Regions from separate parts of the uncultured Pseudomonas sp. genome, predicted to be linked through region 2. Evidence: riboswitches for the same ligand, from Rfam matches in the RefSeq annotation. Region 2 holds a riboswitch; each other region holds the start of a gene.
What was found. Region 2 has a riboswitch for cobalamin ahead of cobO (cob(I)yrinic acid a,c-diamide adenosyltransferase). Riboswitches for the same ligand answer to the same signal wherever they lie in the genome.
Positions count from the first base shown of each region.

Region 1: it holds a riboswitch for cobalamin, as region 2 does, so the genes downstream of both, Q0V31_RS09335 (energy-coupling factor ABC transporter permease) here and cobO (cob(I)yrinic acid a,c-diamide adenosyltransferase) in region 2, are expected to answer to the same signal.
Region 3: it holds a riboswitch for cobalamin, as region 2 does, so the genes downstream of both, cobW (cobalamin biosynthesis protein CobW) here and cobO (cob(I)yrinic acid a,c-diamide adenosyltransferase) in region 2, are expected to answer to the same signal.

Region 1 covers NZ_OX044366.1:2,002,952-2,008,382, forward strand. Annotated here, with positions in the region: gene Q0V31_RS09325 (TetR/AcrR family transcriptional regulator) at 1-329, shown strand, start outside; gene Q0V31_RS09330 (acyl-CoA dehydrogenase family protein) at 326-1,978, shown strand; cobalamin riboswitch at 2,082-2,290, shown strand; gene Q0V31_RS09335 (energy-coupling factor ABC transporter permease) at 2,345-3,025, shown strand; gene Q0V31_RS09340 (DUF3703 domain-containing protein) at 3,233-3,559, shown strand; gene amn (AMP nucleosidase) at 3,641-5,116, shown strand; gene Q0V31_RS09350 (NAD(P)-dependent alcohol dehydrogenase) at 5,180-5,431, opposite strand, start outside.
Region 2 covers NZ_OX044366.1:3,204,143-3,209,573, reverse strand. Annotated here, with positions in the region: gene Q0V31_RS15155 (cobyrinate a,c-diamide synthase) at 1-931, opposite strand, end outside; gene cobO (cob(I)yrinic acid a,c-diamide adenosyltransferase) at 931-1,542, opposite strand; cobalamin riboswitch at 1,729-1,957, opposite strand; gene Q0V31_RS15145 (hypothetical protein) at 2,029-2,349, opposite strand; gene Q0V31_RS15140 (O-methyltransferase) at 2,365-3,027, opposite strand; gene Q0V31_RS15135 (C40 family peptidase) at 3,061-3,585, opposite strand; gene Q0V31_RS15130 (NlpC/P60 family protein) at 3,747-4,361, opposite strand; gene Q0V31_RS15125 (NAD-dependent deacylase) at 4,438-5,196, opposite strand; gene Q0V31_RS15120 (DNA-3-methyladenine glycosylase I) at 5,211-5,431, opposite strand, start outside.
Region 3 covers NZ_OX044366.1:1,256,268-1,261,698, reverse strand. Annotated here, with positions in the region: gene cobN (cobaltochelatase subunit CobN) at 1-196, opposite strand, end outside; gene cobW (cobalamin biosynthesis protein CobW) at 291-1,343, opposite strand; cobalamin riboswitch at 1,446-1,786, opposite strand; gene Q0V31_RS06060 (cobalamin biosynthesis protein) at 1,873-2,307, shown strand; gene cobM (precorrin-4 C(11)-methyltransferase) at 2,304-3,059, shown strand; gene Q0V31_RS06050 (YoaK family protein) at 3,076-3,837, opposite strand; gene Q0V31_RS06045 (hypothetical protein) at 3,847-4,077, opposite strand; gene glmS (glutamine--fructose-6-phosphate transaminase (isomerizing)) at 4,100-5,431, opposite strand, start outside.

The DNA of each region.
Region 1 (5,431 bases), 1.2 Mb from region 2:
TGGCCTTTGCCTTGATCGCCGAACCGGTTGATAGCGAAGTCGACGAACAGCGCCTGTTCTATCGCGAAGCCTATGCCGAACTATTTGCCGAATTGCTGCACGAGGGCGCTGCCCTTGGCGTATTCCGCGTGCAGCAGGTCAACCTGGCTGCAGCCTGTCTGGTCGGGGCGATTGCCGAAGCCCTGGTCGGCCCGTTATCGCCGCCGGCGCGTGCGGCCCGTGAAGCCGGTTATCCGGCACTCAGCTTGGCTGAAGTCAGCCAGGGTCTTGTCACCTTTTGTCTACGCGCCGTGGGCGCCCCATTGCACGAAGAGGAGCCGCAGTCATGAATGCCAGCCAACATGCCGAAACCCATGAGGTGTTCAACCAGGTGCCGTCGCTGGACGGTGCCAACCTGTACCGCGTCGACCTGCCGCTGCAGGAGTGGACTCAGCGTTTTGGCGGCGGCTGGGCCGAGCAGCGCCTGGACGTATATGGCGCGCTGGCCGGTGGTGAGCTGATGGCCGCCGGCTTTCTCGCCAATGAGAATAAGCCGGTGTTCAAAAGTCACGATCGTTATGGCAATCGCGTCGATCTGGTGGAGTTTCACCCGGCCTACCACCAGCTGATGAGCACCGCTATTGAGCACGGGCTGCCGTCCATGCCCTGGGCTGAGCAACAGGCGGGTGCGCAAGTGGCGCGCGCCGCGATGAACTACCTGCACACGCAAGCCGAAGCCGGCAGCGGTTGCCCGCTGACCATGACCTTCGCCAGCGTGCCGGCGCTCAAGTTGCAGGGCGATCTGGCCGAGAAGTGGCTGCCGAAAATTCTCTCGACCCAGTACGACCCGCGCAACCTGCCGATTGAGCAGAAAACCGGGGCGACCATCGGCATGGCCATGACCGAGAAACAGGGCGGCACCGATGTCCGTGCCAACACCACACGCGCCTATCCGGTCGGCCTCGGTGGGCCTGGTCAGGCCTATGAGTTAGTCGGCCACAAGTGGTTCTGCTCGGCGCCGATGTGCGATGCCTTTCTCACCCTGGCCCATACCAGCAAGGGGTTGACCTGTTTCCTGTTGCCGCGTCACCGCCCGGACGGCACGCGCAATGAGTTGTATATCCAGCGCCTGAAAAACAAGCTGGGCAACTGGTCGAACGCCTCCAGTGAAGTGGAGTTTCGCGGCGCGCTGGCCTGGATGGTGGGCGAGGAGGGCCGTGGCGTGCCGACCATTATCGAGATGGTCGCGTTGACCCGCTTCGATTGCATGATCGGTTCCAGTGCCTTGATGCGTCAGGCCCTGACTCAGGCCGCGCACCACTGTGCCCATCGCCAAGTAGGTGGGCGGGTGCTCAGCGAGCAGCCGTTGATGCAAAACGTGCTGGCCGATTTGGCCCTGGAAAGCGAAGCCGCGCTGGCCTTGACCCTGCGCATGGGTAAGGCCTTGGATAACCCGCAGGATGAGCAGGAAGGCAAGTTTGCGCGGCTGGTCACTGCCGTAGGCAAGTACTGGATCTGCAAACGTGCGCCGGCCATGATCAACGAAGCCGCCGAGTGCATGGGCGGCGCTGGTTATGTCGAGGACAGCATCCTGCCAAGGCTGTACCGCGAAGCGCCGGTCAACTCCACCTGGGAGGGTTCGGGCAACGTGCAGTGCCTGGACGTGCTGCGTGCGTTGTCGAAGGAGCCGGGCGTGCTCGATGCGCTGTTTACCGAACTGGGCGACGGCCATGGTGATGCGCGCCTGCGTGCGCATATCGCCAAGCTCCAAGCGGATTTCCGCGACACCGCGGACATCCAGTACCGCGCCCGCCAGCTCACCGAGGACGTGGCCCTGGCGTTACAGGCCAAACTGCTGCTGGAAGCCGGCAATGCCAGCGTGTCTGACGCCTTCATCGTCAGCCGTCTGGGCGGTCAAGGGGGGCGGGTTTATGGCACCTTGCCGCGTGGCGTGGCTGTCGAGACGCTACTGGCGCGCAGCACGCCGCATTTGCTGTGAGGCACATAGCTCTCTAGCCAGGGCATTTGCGCGAATCGCAGTGTGAGACTTCAACTTGAGCCCGGCCCTCTGCGCCGGGCTCTGTCATTTCTGCGTGTAGCCGGGTAAGGTGGCCGCCGATGGTTCCACAGCGTGTTACGCGAGTGGATGAAAAGGGAACATGGTGGGTACTGCAACACGTACCGAAGCCATGGCTGCCCCCGCAACTGTAAACGGTGAGCGATGCCCCTACGCCACTGGCCGCAAGGTCGGGAAGGCGGGCGAAGTGTTAAGCCGTGAGCCAGGAGACCTGCCATCGAAGCCGGGCGCTTATGCCCACACCCTCAATCCAGATCATCGCGCGGTGGGCGCGGTACAGGAACCTCTATGCACATCGAACCCGAAGTCGTCACTGGCACCAAACTCTTTCTCAGCTATGCAACCGGCGCAGGTGCCTTTGGCCTCACAGTCAAGCTTGCCCTCGATAGCGTACGCAGCAACGGCAGCGTCGCCGCCCTGACTTTGCGTAGCCTGCTGACCACCGCGTTGGTGTTCTGCTTCTTCGAGGTCTTTCCGCATCAAGCGGTTGGCGTCTCCGAAGTACACCTGATCCTTGGCTCAACCCTGCTGCTGCTGTTCGGTGCCGGCGCAACAGCTGTCGGCTTAGCCGTTGGCCTGCTGCTGCAGGGGTTGCTGTTCGCCCAGTTCGACCTGCCGCAGTACGGCATGAACGTGACCACCTTGCTGCTGCCGTTGTGGGGTATTCATCTGCTGGCCAAGCGCATCATTGCGCCGGGTACTGCCTATGTGGAGCTTTCCTACAAGCAGGCGCTGGCGTTGTCGACGGCCTATCAGGGCGGCATCGTCGCCTGGGTTGCCTTCTGGGCGATCTACGGCAACGGCTTCTCCGGTGAGAACCTGGTGGCTGTGGGCAGCTTTGGCCTGGCGTATATGAGCGTGATTCTGCTCGAGCCGCTGGTCGATCTGGGTGTATTGGCTGCGGCCAAAGCGCTCTCAAGCTACAGCCGTGGGCCGCTGTTCAACGCACGACTGCACCAGCCGGCCTAATCATTGGCCGCGATCGTTTCAGCGAGCCGTACGGGTCGCTGAAACGATCGCGCTGCATAGCTTGGCTAACGGCTATCGCCCGGCATCGGCGCATCCAGGCATAGCGTTTGGCGGCTCAACAGCCATTCATCTGTTGCCTGCTCAGGCTTGACCTGGGGGCCGCCCCGCGCCTGCAAGCTGATGCCGAACCTTTGCAGGAGTAACGCCATGACCCGTAAACAAGCCTTTTGGCAGGAACAGCTACTGGCCCGCGCCCAGTGCGGCCATGATCCCGCCGCCGAGCTGCGCCATCTGGAGCGTGCCCATATCCTCGGCCAGGGTTACTTCAGCGAGCACCTGCGCAGCCACCTATGGATACTGGCGTGGGCCTGGCGGCAACGCGATTGGGCCGAGTGTGGCGCACAACTGTTACGTATACCTGGCAGTCTGGGTTCGCTGGTGGGTATTTACCCGCTGGGTAACCCCGGTACGCGTCGCGTGAGCCCGTTGAGTCCGCAGCCGTTGCCTGAGGATCTGCAAGCGCTACTCAAGTAGCCGGTAAATGCAACGCGCGCTATCGCATCCGCGACGGGGCAGGGCAAGATAGAACCATTGGATCAGCCAGGAAGGTGTCTTGTGAATACGTGTTCTGATGATTTTGTTGTCGCCAATAGCGCTGAAGAGGCGGTCGATCGTCTGGCCGCATTGCATCTGCAAGCAACCAGCGGCTTAAGTGCGGCGCTCAAGCGCTACTTGAAAGAGCGCATCAAACCCGATGCGGCGCAACACAGTCAGTTTCGCTACCCCGAGTTGCGTCTGACCTACCAGGGCCATGGTGAAACCCCCACCAGCGCGCGCGCCTATGCCAAGGTGCAGGTGCCGGGCACCTACAGTGTCACCGTCACCCACCCGGCGGCCTTTCGTAAGTACCTGCTGGAGCAGCTGCGTCCGCTGATGAGCGACTTCACCGTGCGCGTGGAGGTGGGCATCAGCCAGCAGAGTATTCCTTACCCCTATGTCGTCGAGCAGGGCGATGAGCTGGCCGGCTCCGGGGTGACGGCTGCGGAGCTGGCGCGGGTGTTCCCCAGCACCGATTTGTCCGCAGCCACTGACGGCACGGCCGATGGCCTGTACGACTGGGAAAACACCGACCCGTTGCCGTTGGCATTGTTCGACGCGGCGCGGGTGGATTTCTCCCTGCGTCGCCTGGTGCATTACACCGGCAGCGACTGGCGGCATGTGCAGCCGTGGATTCTGCTGACCAACTACCACCGTTATGTTGATCAGTTCATCCGCCACGGCCTGGATATGTTGGTCGGCGACTCGCGCTTTGTACGCATGGTCATGCCCGGTAATGTGGTGATCGAGCGCGGCATGGCCGAAGGCGAGATGCAGGCGATTATCGAAAACGTCATCTGGCACCGTTACCAGATGCCGGCCTATCACCTGCAGGGCGAGAAAGAAGGTGATGGCATCACCTTGGTCAATATCGGCGTCGGCCCCTCCAACGCCAAGAACATCACGGATCACCTGGCCGTGCTGCGCCCGCATTGCTGGCTGATGATTGGCCACTGCGGCGGGCTGCGCCAATCGCAGACCATTGGCGACTACGTGCTGGCCCACGCTTACATGCGCCGCGATGGCATTCTCGACCGTGTGCTGCCGCCGAACATTCCTCTGCCAGCCTTGGCTGAAGTGCAGCAAGCGCTGCAGGAGGCCGCTCGGCAAGTCACCGGTGAAGAGGGCAATGAGCTGAAAAAACGCCTGCGCACCGGCACTGTGCTGACCTATGACGACCGTAATTGGGAGCTGCGCTGGGCCCAGGAACGGCCGTTGATCAACCTGTCGCGCGCGGTGGCGGTGGACATGGAAAGCGGCACCATCGCCGCCCAGGGCTACCGCCTGCGGGTGCCCTACGGCACGCTGCTGTGCGTGTCGGACAAGCCGCTGCACAGTGAGATCAAATTGCCGGGGGCGGCGGGTGCGTTCTACGAGCGCGCCGTGACCCAGCACCTGCACATAGGCATCACCGCGCTCGACCTGTTGCGCAATCAGCTCAACTCGCTGCATTCGCGCAAGTTGCGCAGCTTTGACGAGCCGCCGTTCCGCTAGTCATGCGCAAGGCATGCAAAAAGCCCGAGGCTTGCGCTCGGGCTTTTTGCATTTCAGCTGGGCTTATTTGCTGGCGTCGAGCACCACGCGGTAACGCGCCTTGCCGGCGCGCAGGTGGTCGATGGCTTCATTGACCTTGCTCATCGGGAAGTGCTCAACCTGCGGCACAATCTGATGGCGCGCGCAGAACTCCAGCATGCTCGCCATGCTCGCTGGCGACCCTACCGGTGAGCCGGACAGGGTCTTCTGCTGCGGGATCAAACTGAATACGTGCATGGGAATGGCGCTCGGTACGATACCGACAAAATGCAGGCG
Region 2 (5,431 bases):
GAATCGCCCGTGCCATAGCCTGATTGGCCTCAAGCCGCTGCAGGTGCAGTTCCGGGTAACCGCCGGGCAGATAGAGGCTGTCGACCTCGGGCAGCTGCGCATCCGTCAGCGGCGAGAAGAACTTAAGCTCAGCCCCCAACTCACCCAGCAGGTCGAGATTGGCCTGGTACAGAAAGGCAAAGGCACTGTCACGTGCCACCCCAATCCGTACGCCCTTGAGCAGCGGCGCTGGCCTTGCCTGTTCTGGCGCGGCGAAGCTGACGGGTGGCGGCAACTCGGTGTCGGCGCTGGCGGCCAAGGCATCGGCGGCGGCATCCAGGCGCGCATCTAGGTCGGCCAACTCCCCCGCCTGCACCAGGCCCAGATGCCGACTGGGCAAACCAACTTCGGCGCTGCGTGGCAGTGCGCCATACCAGCGGATCGAGGCCGGCAAGGCATCGCGCAGAATCTCGCCATGCCGCGCACTGCCAACCCGGTTGCCAAGCACACCGGAGAACGGCAGATCGGGCTGGAAGGTCGCCAGGCCATGGGCCATCGCCCCAAAAGTCTGCGCCATGGCCGAGCCGTCGATCACCGCCAGCACCGGCACGCCGAAGTGCCGGGCCAAATCGGCCGCCGAGGGGGTGCCATCGAACAGGCCCATCACCCCTTCGATCAGAATCAAATCAGCTTCAGCGGCCGCCTGCCAGAGTAAGCGGCGGCTCTCGGCGGCACCGACCATCCACAGGTCGAGTTGATACACCGGTGCGCCGCTGGCGCGGGCGAGGATCATCGGATCGAGAAAGTCCGGGCCGCATTTAAACACCCGCACACGCTTGCCCTGGCGGCTGTGCAAACGCGCCAAGGCCGCCGTCACGGTGGTTTTACCCTGACCGGAGGCTGGGGCGGCGATTAACAACGCGGGGCATGAGCGGGCAGCAGAGTCGCTCATTAGAATTCGACTCCCTTCTGTGCCTTAACCCCGGCTTTGAACGCATGTTTGACCAGGCTCATCTCGGTCACGGTATCCGCCGCTTCGATCATCCCTGGCAGCGCGCCACGCCCCGTTACCACCACGTGCTGGAGGAGCGGTCGCGCTTCGATATCGGCAAGCACCGCATCAAGCTCCAGGTAGCCGTATTTCAGGGCAATATTCAGTTCATCGAGCACCACCAGGCCGATGGCCGGGTCACTGAGCAACTGCGCCGCCACCGCCCAGGCTTCGCGGGCCTTGTCGATGTCGCGCTGGCGATCCTGGGTTTCCCAGGTAAAACCTTCACCCATCACGTGGTAGCTGACTTCATCGGGAAAACGCCGAAAGAACGCCTCCTCGCCGGTGCTGGCCGCACCCTTGATAAATTGCACCACGCCGACCTTGATGCCGTGGCCCAGCGCGCGGGCGACCATGCCAAAGGCGCTGCTGCTCTTGCCTTTGCCATTGCCGCTGTGCACCAGCAGCAGGCCGTATTCATCCTGAGCCTGGGCAATCTTCTCATCGATCAGGGCTTTTTTGCGGGCCATGCGCGCTTGGTGCCGGGCGTCACGCTCTATCGATTCAGTCATCACTCACACTCACTAAAAAACGGGCAGCCAGGCGGCGTCCGGTGGGTAAACGGCAGGCAAACGAGGGGGTAAGTCATCGCGCTGCTCCACCGCCACAAGGCGGTCTGGCTGTAAAAAGCAGGCGGAGATAAACCAAGCGCGGGCTCACGCACAACGCAAGCCACACGCCAGACAACGCCCTCCGCGATGCCGTGGACTGCAACAGGCCGGTCTCCGGGCTTGTGAGTGGAACCGCTAGGTTCCCCAATCGCGCCTTCCCATGCCGCTAAGCACAGTGGCGGAATGCGATTGTTGACTCACTTACCGTTGCGGGGGCAGCGTCGGAATGGCTGGCGTAGAACGCACAACGCACCGACTTCCCTGTTTCACCCCGCACACGCATAGCGTCGGGGGCACCTGTTACAAGGCGCGAAGGGTAGAGAGTTAGCCTTTAAGCGTCAAACGAATGCGCCGTGGGTGCATCACAAGATGTGCATTGGGTCAGGCTCAATGCTTGGGCATAAAACCCGCCGGCTTGCTCGCCAGCCACTCGACGAAGGTACGCAAGCGCTCATCACTCAACAGGCTGTCGCGATTGTTGTAGGTCAGCGCCAGCTGTTTTTCGCTGAACAGCCGATGGATCTGGTTGTGACAGGCACGACAAACCCAGAGCGTGGCGCTGATGCGCTGACTTTTGCCGAAGCGCTTTTGTACGTAGACCTTGTTATGCAGCGCCTTGGGGATCAGGTGATGGCGGGTCAGCGGCGCTGCACGGGCGCAGAGTTCGCAGCTATCCGGTTGCTCAGGCAGGCGGATCGGTTCGGGCATACAGGCAGCGCCGGTTCAGCGCTTACGGCACAGGCTCAAGCCATCGCCGAGCGGCAACAGGGACAGGTCGATGCGCGGGTCATCACGCAGCGCCAGGTTGAGCGCCTGAATCGCCTGGGTGTCGGCGCTCTCGGGGGCTTTTTCAAGTACCCGGCCACTCCACAGGGTGTTATCGAACAGAATCAGTCCGCCCTGGCGCACCAGGCGCAAGGCCGATTCCAAGTAGGCGGGATAGTTGGCTTTATCGGCATCGATAAACAGCAGATCAACCCCCCCGGCCAGCCCTTCACTTTCAAGCGCGGCCAGGGTTTGCAGCGCCGGGGCCAGGCGCTGCTCGATACGCCCACTCAACCCCGCCTCACGCCAGTAACGCTCGGCGGTGGCGTTGTAGTCGCCGGGAATGTCGCAACAAATCAACTGACCATCGGCCGGCATGGCCTGGGCCATGCAGATGGCGCTGTAACCGGTAAAGGTGCCAACTTCGACAATCCGCCGCGCGCCCATCAACTGCACCAGCAAGGCCATAAACTGGCCCTGCTCAGGGGCAATCTGCCAACGCGAGTTACTCAGCTGCGCGGTTTCTTCGCGCAGACGCTTGAGCAATGGCGTTTCACGCAACGAGACGTCGAGCAGGTACTGATACAGACTGGCATCGAGATTGAGTGTTTGCGTGGTCATACAAGCCCCTCTACAAATACCCAGCGCTGGGCGCTAGGGGTTACCCGCCAGCTCCGCGGTGAATACGCGCTTGGCATTCAAGTAAGTGCGCTGCCAATAAGTATTGCTCAGGCTGTCCAGGCGCACGGTTCCGCCGCTGGAAGGCGCATGCACGAAACGCCCGTTGCCGACGTAAATGCCCGCATGACTGACCTGGCTGCCGCCATTGGTGGCAAAGAACAGCAGATCGCCGCTTTGCAGGGCATCGCGACCAACGCCCGGGCCGCGCATGCGGATCAGCTCACGGGTTGAGCGCGGCAGCTTGATGCCCGCCGCATCACGATAAACAAAGCCAATCAGGCCACTGCAGTCGAAGCCGCCTTCAGGGGTGTTACCGCCATAACGATAGGGTGTGCCCACCAATCCCAACGCACGAAACAGCACATCATCAGCATTGCCGTTAATGCCACTGATGGGCTGATAAACAGTGGATTGCGGGCTTGGTGCCGGGGCTTGGCTGGCGCAGGCGCTAAGCAGCGCGGCCAGTACAAGCAAACTGATACGGGAGAGAGCGGTCATGGACAAGGCGATCCTGAGCCGGGATGCGCCCTACTCTGCCGGCTTGCCCATTCTAGCGCAAGCTTTAGCTTTGCTTGGCAGGTTGTTGATATCTATCACTATGCGCCTACTTGGCACCTTGCCTACAGCGGCCTAGAAATTTCGACCGCTGCGCGCAGGGCTCAAGGGTGACGTACAACCGAGTCGGTTGGCGCCAACGCCAGGGCACGTTTGGCCTCGATAAAGGTGCGCTTCCAATAGCGATCATCCAGGCTATCAACCCGCACACCGCCACTGCGGCTGCTGGAAGAATGGATGAACTGATCATCACCCATGTAGATGCCGGCATGGCTGACGCGGCCGCCACCATTGGTGCTGAAGAACAGCAAATCGCCTGGCTTGAGGTCACCACGATCCACCAACGGTGCATCGATATTGATCATTTCACGGGTCGAGCGTGGCAATTTGAGCCCCGCTTCTTCCTTAAACAGGTAACCGATAAAACCGCTGCAATCGAAGCCGGAACTTACCGAGCCACCACCAAAACGGTAGCGCGTACCCACCAACGACAGGCCATGGGACAGAATGCCATCGGCCAGTTGCGGGAGTTTGTAGGCTTTTTCTTCGGTGAAATCGCCAAGGGCGGCTTCTTTGGCTTGTTCATCAAACTCGGCAAGGTCTGTCGAGGAGAACACGCTGGATTGAGTGCTCAGCTGCGGTTGCGGAGCATGGTTGGCGCAGGCGGCCAAAACCAGGGAAAGTGCGATAGGCACGAGGGGTGCGAGGCGTTGGAGCATGGGCACGACCGTGTCGGTGAATTTCACAAGGGCGCGACTATGCCCTCTATGACATGCATTTGCAAATTCTATGGCTCTAAATGTGACTCAGTAGTTCCGGCAAAACATCTAAGGCACGCCCCGGCAAATGTACATCCACCCTGTCGCTCAGCTCGGTACGCTGTGGGTTGACATCAACCGTAAAGCCACCGGCTTGCCGCGTGCGCAGCAGCGGTTCGACGATATAGGGAAAGCTGGCGCTGGTGCCGATACTGATGACCACATCAAAACCTTTGCCTAGCTCGGCGTAAAGCGTATCGATGGCCTGCTCCGGGAGCATTTCTTCAAACAGCACCACGGGCGGGCGCAGCACCCCGGCGCATTGCCGGCATTTGGGTGGCAATGGCCGCTGCAAGTGCGCGGCCAGCTCCGCATCGACCGCCCCGCAGGACTGGCAATACAACGGAGCCAGCTCGCCGTGAATCTCGATCAGCCGCTCCATCGGGCTACCGGCTGCGCGGTGGTAGCCATCGATGTTCTGCGTTAGCAACCAGCATCCTGGCTTTCTGCGCTGTAGCTCAGCAATCGCGTAATGCCCGGCATTGGCCTGGGCACCCAAACACGCCCTGCCCAGCTCCGCCAGGTACTTCCAGCACAGCGCCGGATCACGCTGCAGCATCGACCCCGATAACGCGGTTTCAATCGACAGGCCTTCGGCGGTATGACCGTTATACAGACCGCCCAGGCCGCGATAGGTAGGTAAACCGGAATCGGCAGACAAGCCGGCACCGGTAATTAGCAAAATTCTTTCGGCTTGCTTGAGTTGCTGCGCGACCCGCTTGATTGCCTGCTCCATCGCAACGCTCGACCTTAGTGATTAACCGTAAGCGCCAGCATCGCTGACAGCTGACACAGTGGCCGCCCGCTCTGCTGATGCCACTGATTGAAGGCGTCCTGCACGGCTGCCCGCTCTTTTAGGCTGGTCGGGGCTTTATCGATAATCTTCTGCGCCTTCAGTGCTGCGACCACATCATCGGTAGGCACGAACGTGTCCTTGCCAACCATGCGTAGAAACCGTGGCGCAGAGAGCC
Region 3 (5,431 bases), 1.9 Mb from region 2:
CGTGATTGCTCAGCTGCGCCGGGCTGGCCAGACGCAGGCTGGGGTAATCCGCCGGCAACTGCCGCGCCACCTCAGCCAGCAACGACAACTGCGAATCGCCGGTACAGAGAATCACCAGCTCAGCCGGGGTTTGGCCGAGGTCGGCAATGCTGTCGAGCGGCACTTGGCTGCCGGCTTGGGTGCGTATTAGATGCATGGGGAATGTACCTGTGGGAGGGGCTGGGCGGTATTCCGCTTTAGCCGCGAGCCGTATCGGGCCTAGTCGCGGCTAAAGCCCTCCCACACTCGGCTCAGGCCAATGCCGCTTGTAGTTCGGCTGCAATAGCCGCCTGATCAAGCTGCTGACCGATCACGATCAAACGGCTGACCCGCGCTTCATCAGCCTGCCAGGCGCGGTCGAAGTGTTTATCGAAACGCTGACCCACGCCTTGCAGCAACAAGCGCATCGGCTTGCCGGGAATCGCCGCAAAACCCTTGATACGCAAGATGCCGTGCTTGGCCACTGCATTCTTCAAGGCACCCAGCAAGCGTGCTTCCTCGGCCTCCGGCAGTTCCACCTGGAAAGAGTCGAACTCGTCGTGATCGTGGTCTTCATGGCCTTCCAGGTCATGGTGGGTTTTACGCGCGTCGATGTGCAGCTCAGTCTCACAGTTCAGACCCAGCAGCACGTCCAGCGGCAGTTCTCCACCATGGGCTTCGATGATTTTCACCGCTGGCGGCAGCTCTTCGGCAACTTCCGCACGCACTGCTGCCAGGGCGGCAGCGTCGAGCAGGTCAGCCTTGTTGAGAATCACCAAGTCGGCGCTGGCCAGTTGGTCGGCGAACAGCTCGTGCAGCGGCGATTCGTGGTCGAGATTCGGGTCGAGCTTGCGCTGCGCATCAACCTGATCGGGGAAGGCAGCGAAAGTACCGGCGGCCACGGCGGGGCTGTCGACCACGGTGATCACCGCATCGACGGTGCAGGCGTTGCGGATTTCCGGCCAGTTGAAGGCTTGTACCAACGGCTTGGGTAGAGCCAAGCCGGAGGTTTCGATAAGGATATGGTCGAGGTCGCCACGGCGTGCGACCAACTCGCGCATCACCGGGAAGAACTCTTCCTGCACGGTGCAGCACAGGCAGCCGTTGGCCAACTCGAAGACGCGGCCATTGGCTTCTTCTTCACTGCAACCGATGGAGCACTGTTTGAGGATTTCGCCGTCGATGCCCAGCTCGCCAAACTCGTTGACGATCACCGCGATACGACGACCGTCGGCGTGGCCGAGCATGTGTCGCAACAGGGTGGTTTTACCGGCGCCGAGGAAGCCGGTGACGATGGTGACGGGAAGTTTGGCGAGCGTTTTCATGGGTGGCCCTGCATAGCATCGAATAGAAAGACGAGCAGGCAGGCGGCACAGACATGACAGCCACGCAGGCGTCAGCCAACACCACCGGATCACCCCGCCCGGTTGTCGAAAACGTGACGAGGCAGGTCTCCTGGCTCACGGTCTGCGCCTTAGAACCTGTTTCCGATCTCGCGAGCTAGAGCCATGCAAGGCAAAAGCATGCGAGGACGCGGAGTTTACGAGCTGTAAATGAGCAGTCCGAGCCTGTTTTTAACGCAGCAGGGCCGACGCGCAGCAGATCGTAAGCAGGTTATTACGCGACCCTTCAACCTTCCCGCCTTACGGCAGTGGTGTATTGAAGGGCTTTGGACCGTTCACAGTTGCGGGGGCAGCCAAGGCATTAACCTTGTTCCCTCTTAGCTCCGTGGGCGCGCCCACGAAGAACCTCGAACGCAGCAAGGCTACGCAGACCAGGGCGGTGGGTCAATCGCGGTTGACCGTGGCCAGCCGCCATGGTGAGCTACGCCGCCGCACACAGCGAGCAACCTTGATGATTCCCAGCTCTGCCAATACCGCCGTGATTCAGGTGGTCGCCGGGTTAGGCTGCCGCCGCGGCTGTAACCTGGAAGACTTATCCACACTGCTGATCGACAGCCTGCAGGCGCAGGGTCTGACTGTGGATAACCTCGCGGGGCTGGCGAGCATCGCGCACAAACGCGATGAACCTGGACTGCTGGCGTTGGCTGAGCACTTCGGCCTGACGCTGACCTGCTTCAGTCCTGAAGAACTGTTGCCCTATCAACATCTCGTTCAAGCTTGCGCGCTAACCCTGGCCGCCACCGGCAGCCCGGCCGTGGCCGAACCCTGCGCCCTGGCATTGGCCGAGCGCTTGGGCGGCCAGGTTGCTCAGCTACTCGGCAGTAAAACCCGCAACGCCAGCGCCACCTGTGCCCTGGCGTCGATCTCAGCCAAGGATATTGCATGACTGTTTACTTTATCGGCGCCGGCCCCGGCGACCCCGAGCTGATCACCGTTAAGGGTCAGCGCCTGTTGCGCATCTGCCCGGTGATTCTCTACGCCGGCTCACTGGTGCCGGAAGCAGTGTTGCAGGGCCACAGTGCCGAGTTGGTGATCAACACCGCCGAATTGCACCTGGATGAAATCATCGAGCTGATTGGCCAAGCCCATAAACAAGGCCAGGACGTGGCCCGCGTGCACTCCGGCGACCCGTCACTGTATGGCGCGATTGGTGAGCAGATCCGCCACCTGCGCCGACTGGCGATTCCCTTCCAGATTATTCCCGGCGTCACCGCCACGGCCGCCTGCGCGGCCTTGCTGGAAAGCGAGCTGACCTTGCCTGAGGTGTCGCAGACGCTGATCCTCACCCGCTATGCGAGCAAGTCGCAGATGCCTGAGGGCGAAGCACTGGGTGATCTGGCACGCCACGGCGCGACCATGGCTATCCACTTGGGCGTGGTACACCTGAGCAAAATTGTCGCTGAACTGCTGCCGCATTACGGCGCGGACTGCCCGATTGCCGTGGTCCATCGCGCCAGCTGGCCGGATCAGGATTGGGTCAGCGGCACCCTGGCCACCATCGAGGAACAGGTGCGCGCCAAGGGCTTTCGCCGCACCGCGCTGATTTTAGTGGGGCGGGTGCTGCACGCTGAACAGTTCGCCGACTCGGCGCTGTACAACGCCGAGCATCGCCACCTGTTCAGGTCGTCCGACGCCTGAGAGGGTGTCGGCTATTTCAGCGGCGCAACAGACGCCGCACGAGCAACAACAGATCATCCAGCGCCGGTACGCTGGCCAGCAGCACCAGAAACAACGCCAAGGGCACAGTGGCGGTGTAGCCCAGGTAGTTGAAGCCCAATGCACCCACAACCCCGCCAAGGAAAAAGTTCAGGGCCAACAGGCTGAGTACCCACAAGCGCTGACGGTCCGCCACAACCCGGCCGACCTCTGGCCCGTGGTGGCGATTCCAATACAGCAGCTTGCCCAACTCGATACCGATATCGGTGATGACCCCGGTGATATGTGTGGTGCGAATTTCGGCGTTGGAGAGCTTGGTGATCAGCGCATTCTGCAAGCCCATGATGAAGCACAGCAGCATCACCGTCAGCGGCACGAACAGGCCAGTAATTTGCGCCAACGCCGCGCCAAGAAAGCCAAAGCACAACAGCAACAGGGCTTCGAGCAACAACGGCAAGGCATATTCGCTGTGCAGCCGCCGACGCCGCGAGTAGTTGATCATCAGCGTCGAACAAGCAGCGCCAAGCAGAAACGACAGCACCGCACCAAGACCACCCCAGAGCAGATCATGCGCGCCCAGAGCGATACTGTCGGCCATGGCCGAGACGATGCCGGTCATATGCGAGGTGTATTGCTGCACGGCGAGAAAGCCGCCGGCATTGATCGCGCCGGCGACAAACGCCAGCGCGACACCTAGGTGTCGATTGGCCGCAACACTGCGTTCACGGCCAATCAGACGTCGCGCATAACCAATGGGCATGCATGATCCTCAAAGATGGATCTCTACGCCTTTGATACCGAGCAGCCGCAGTTCCTCGACCAGGCCATTGAGGTCGGCGAAAGACTCCACCTGCTCCTGCTGATCGACCAGAAAAAAGCTGGTGCCGGCGTCTTTCTTCAACAGCACAATCCATTCACTGGTGTTGGCCGGGTTGCTGATCACGTGGGTATCGAACATCACCCCAGCAGCGTGCTTGGCCCTTATGTCTTCGCGCTTCACAAGTTCGCTCTCCTGAATAGCGTTACTCGACCGTTACGCTCTTGGCCAGGTTGCGTGGCTGGTCAACGTCGGTGCCTTTGAGCACAGCCACGTAGTAGGACAGCAGCTGCAGCGGAATGGTGTAGAGAATCGGCGCCAGAGCATCGTGAATGTGCGGCATGTTCACCACGTGGGTGCCCTCGGCATTGCGCATGCCGGCTTGCTCGTCGGCAAATACCAACAGCTCGCCGCCACGGGCGCGTACTTCCTGCAGGTTGGATTTGAGTTTTTCCAGCAGCTCGTTGTTTGGCGCGACGGTGACCACCGGCATATCGCTATCAACCAACGCCAACGGGCCGTGCTTGAGCTCGCCAGCCGGGTAGGCTTCGGCGTGGATATAGGAGATTTCCTTGAGTTTGAGTGCGCCTTCCATCGCCACCGGATACTGCGCGCCACGACCGAGGAACAGGCTGTGGTGCTTCTCGGCGAACAGTTCGGAAACCTTCTCCACCACGCTGTCCATGGCCAGGGCTTCACCCAGGCGGGTCGGCAGGCGGCGCAGTTCTTCCACCAACTCGGCTTCCAGGGCTTTATCCAGGGTGCCACGCACCTGGCCAAGCGACAGGGTCAGCAGCATCAGTGCAACCAGCTGGGTGGTGAAGGCTTTGGTTGAGGCTACACCGATTTCCGGGCCGGCCTGGGTCAGTAGGGTCAGGTCGGATTCGCGCACCAATGAGCTGATACCAACGTTACAGATCGCCAGGCTGGCCAGATAACCGCCCTGGCCCGGAGCATGTTCTTTAGCATTGCGCAGCGCGGCCAGGGTGTCGGCGGTTTCGCCGGACTGGGAGATGCTGACAAACAGGGTATCTGGCTGCACCACCACCTTGCGGTAACGGAATTCGCTGGCCACTTCGACCTGGCAAGGAATCCCGGCCAGCTCTTCCAGCCAGTAACGGGCGACCATACCAGCGTGGTAGCTGGTGCCACAGGCGACGATTTGCACGTTACGCACCTTGGTGAACAGCTCGGCGGCTTGCGGGCCGAATGCCTGCACCAGTACGTGATCGGAACCCAGGCGGCCTTCCAGGGTGCGCTGCACCACCTTGGGCTGCTCATGGATTTCTTTGAGCATAAAGTGGCGGTATTCGCCCTTGTCGGCGGCTTCGGCACCTTCGTGGTATTGCACGCTTTCGCGCTGCACGGGCAGGCCAGCCAGATCCCAGATCTGCACGCTGTCACGACGAATCTCGGCGATATCGCCTTCTTCCAGGTACATAAAACGGTCGGTGACCTGGCGCAGGGCCAGTTGGTCGGAAGCAAGGAAGTTCTCACCCAGGCCCAGGCCAATCACCAGCGGGCTGCCGCTGCGGGC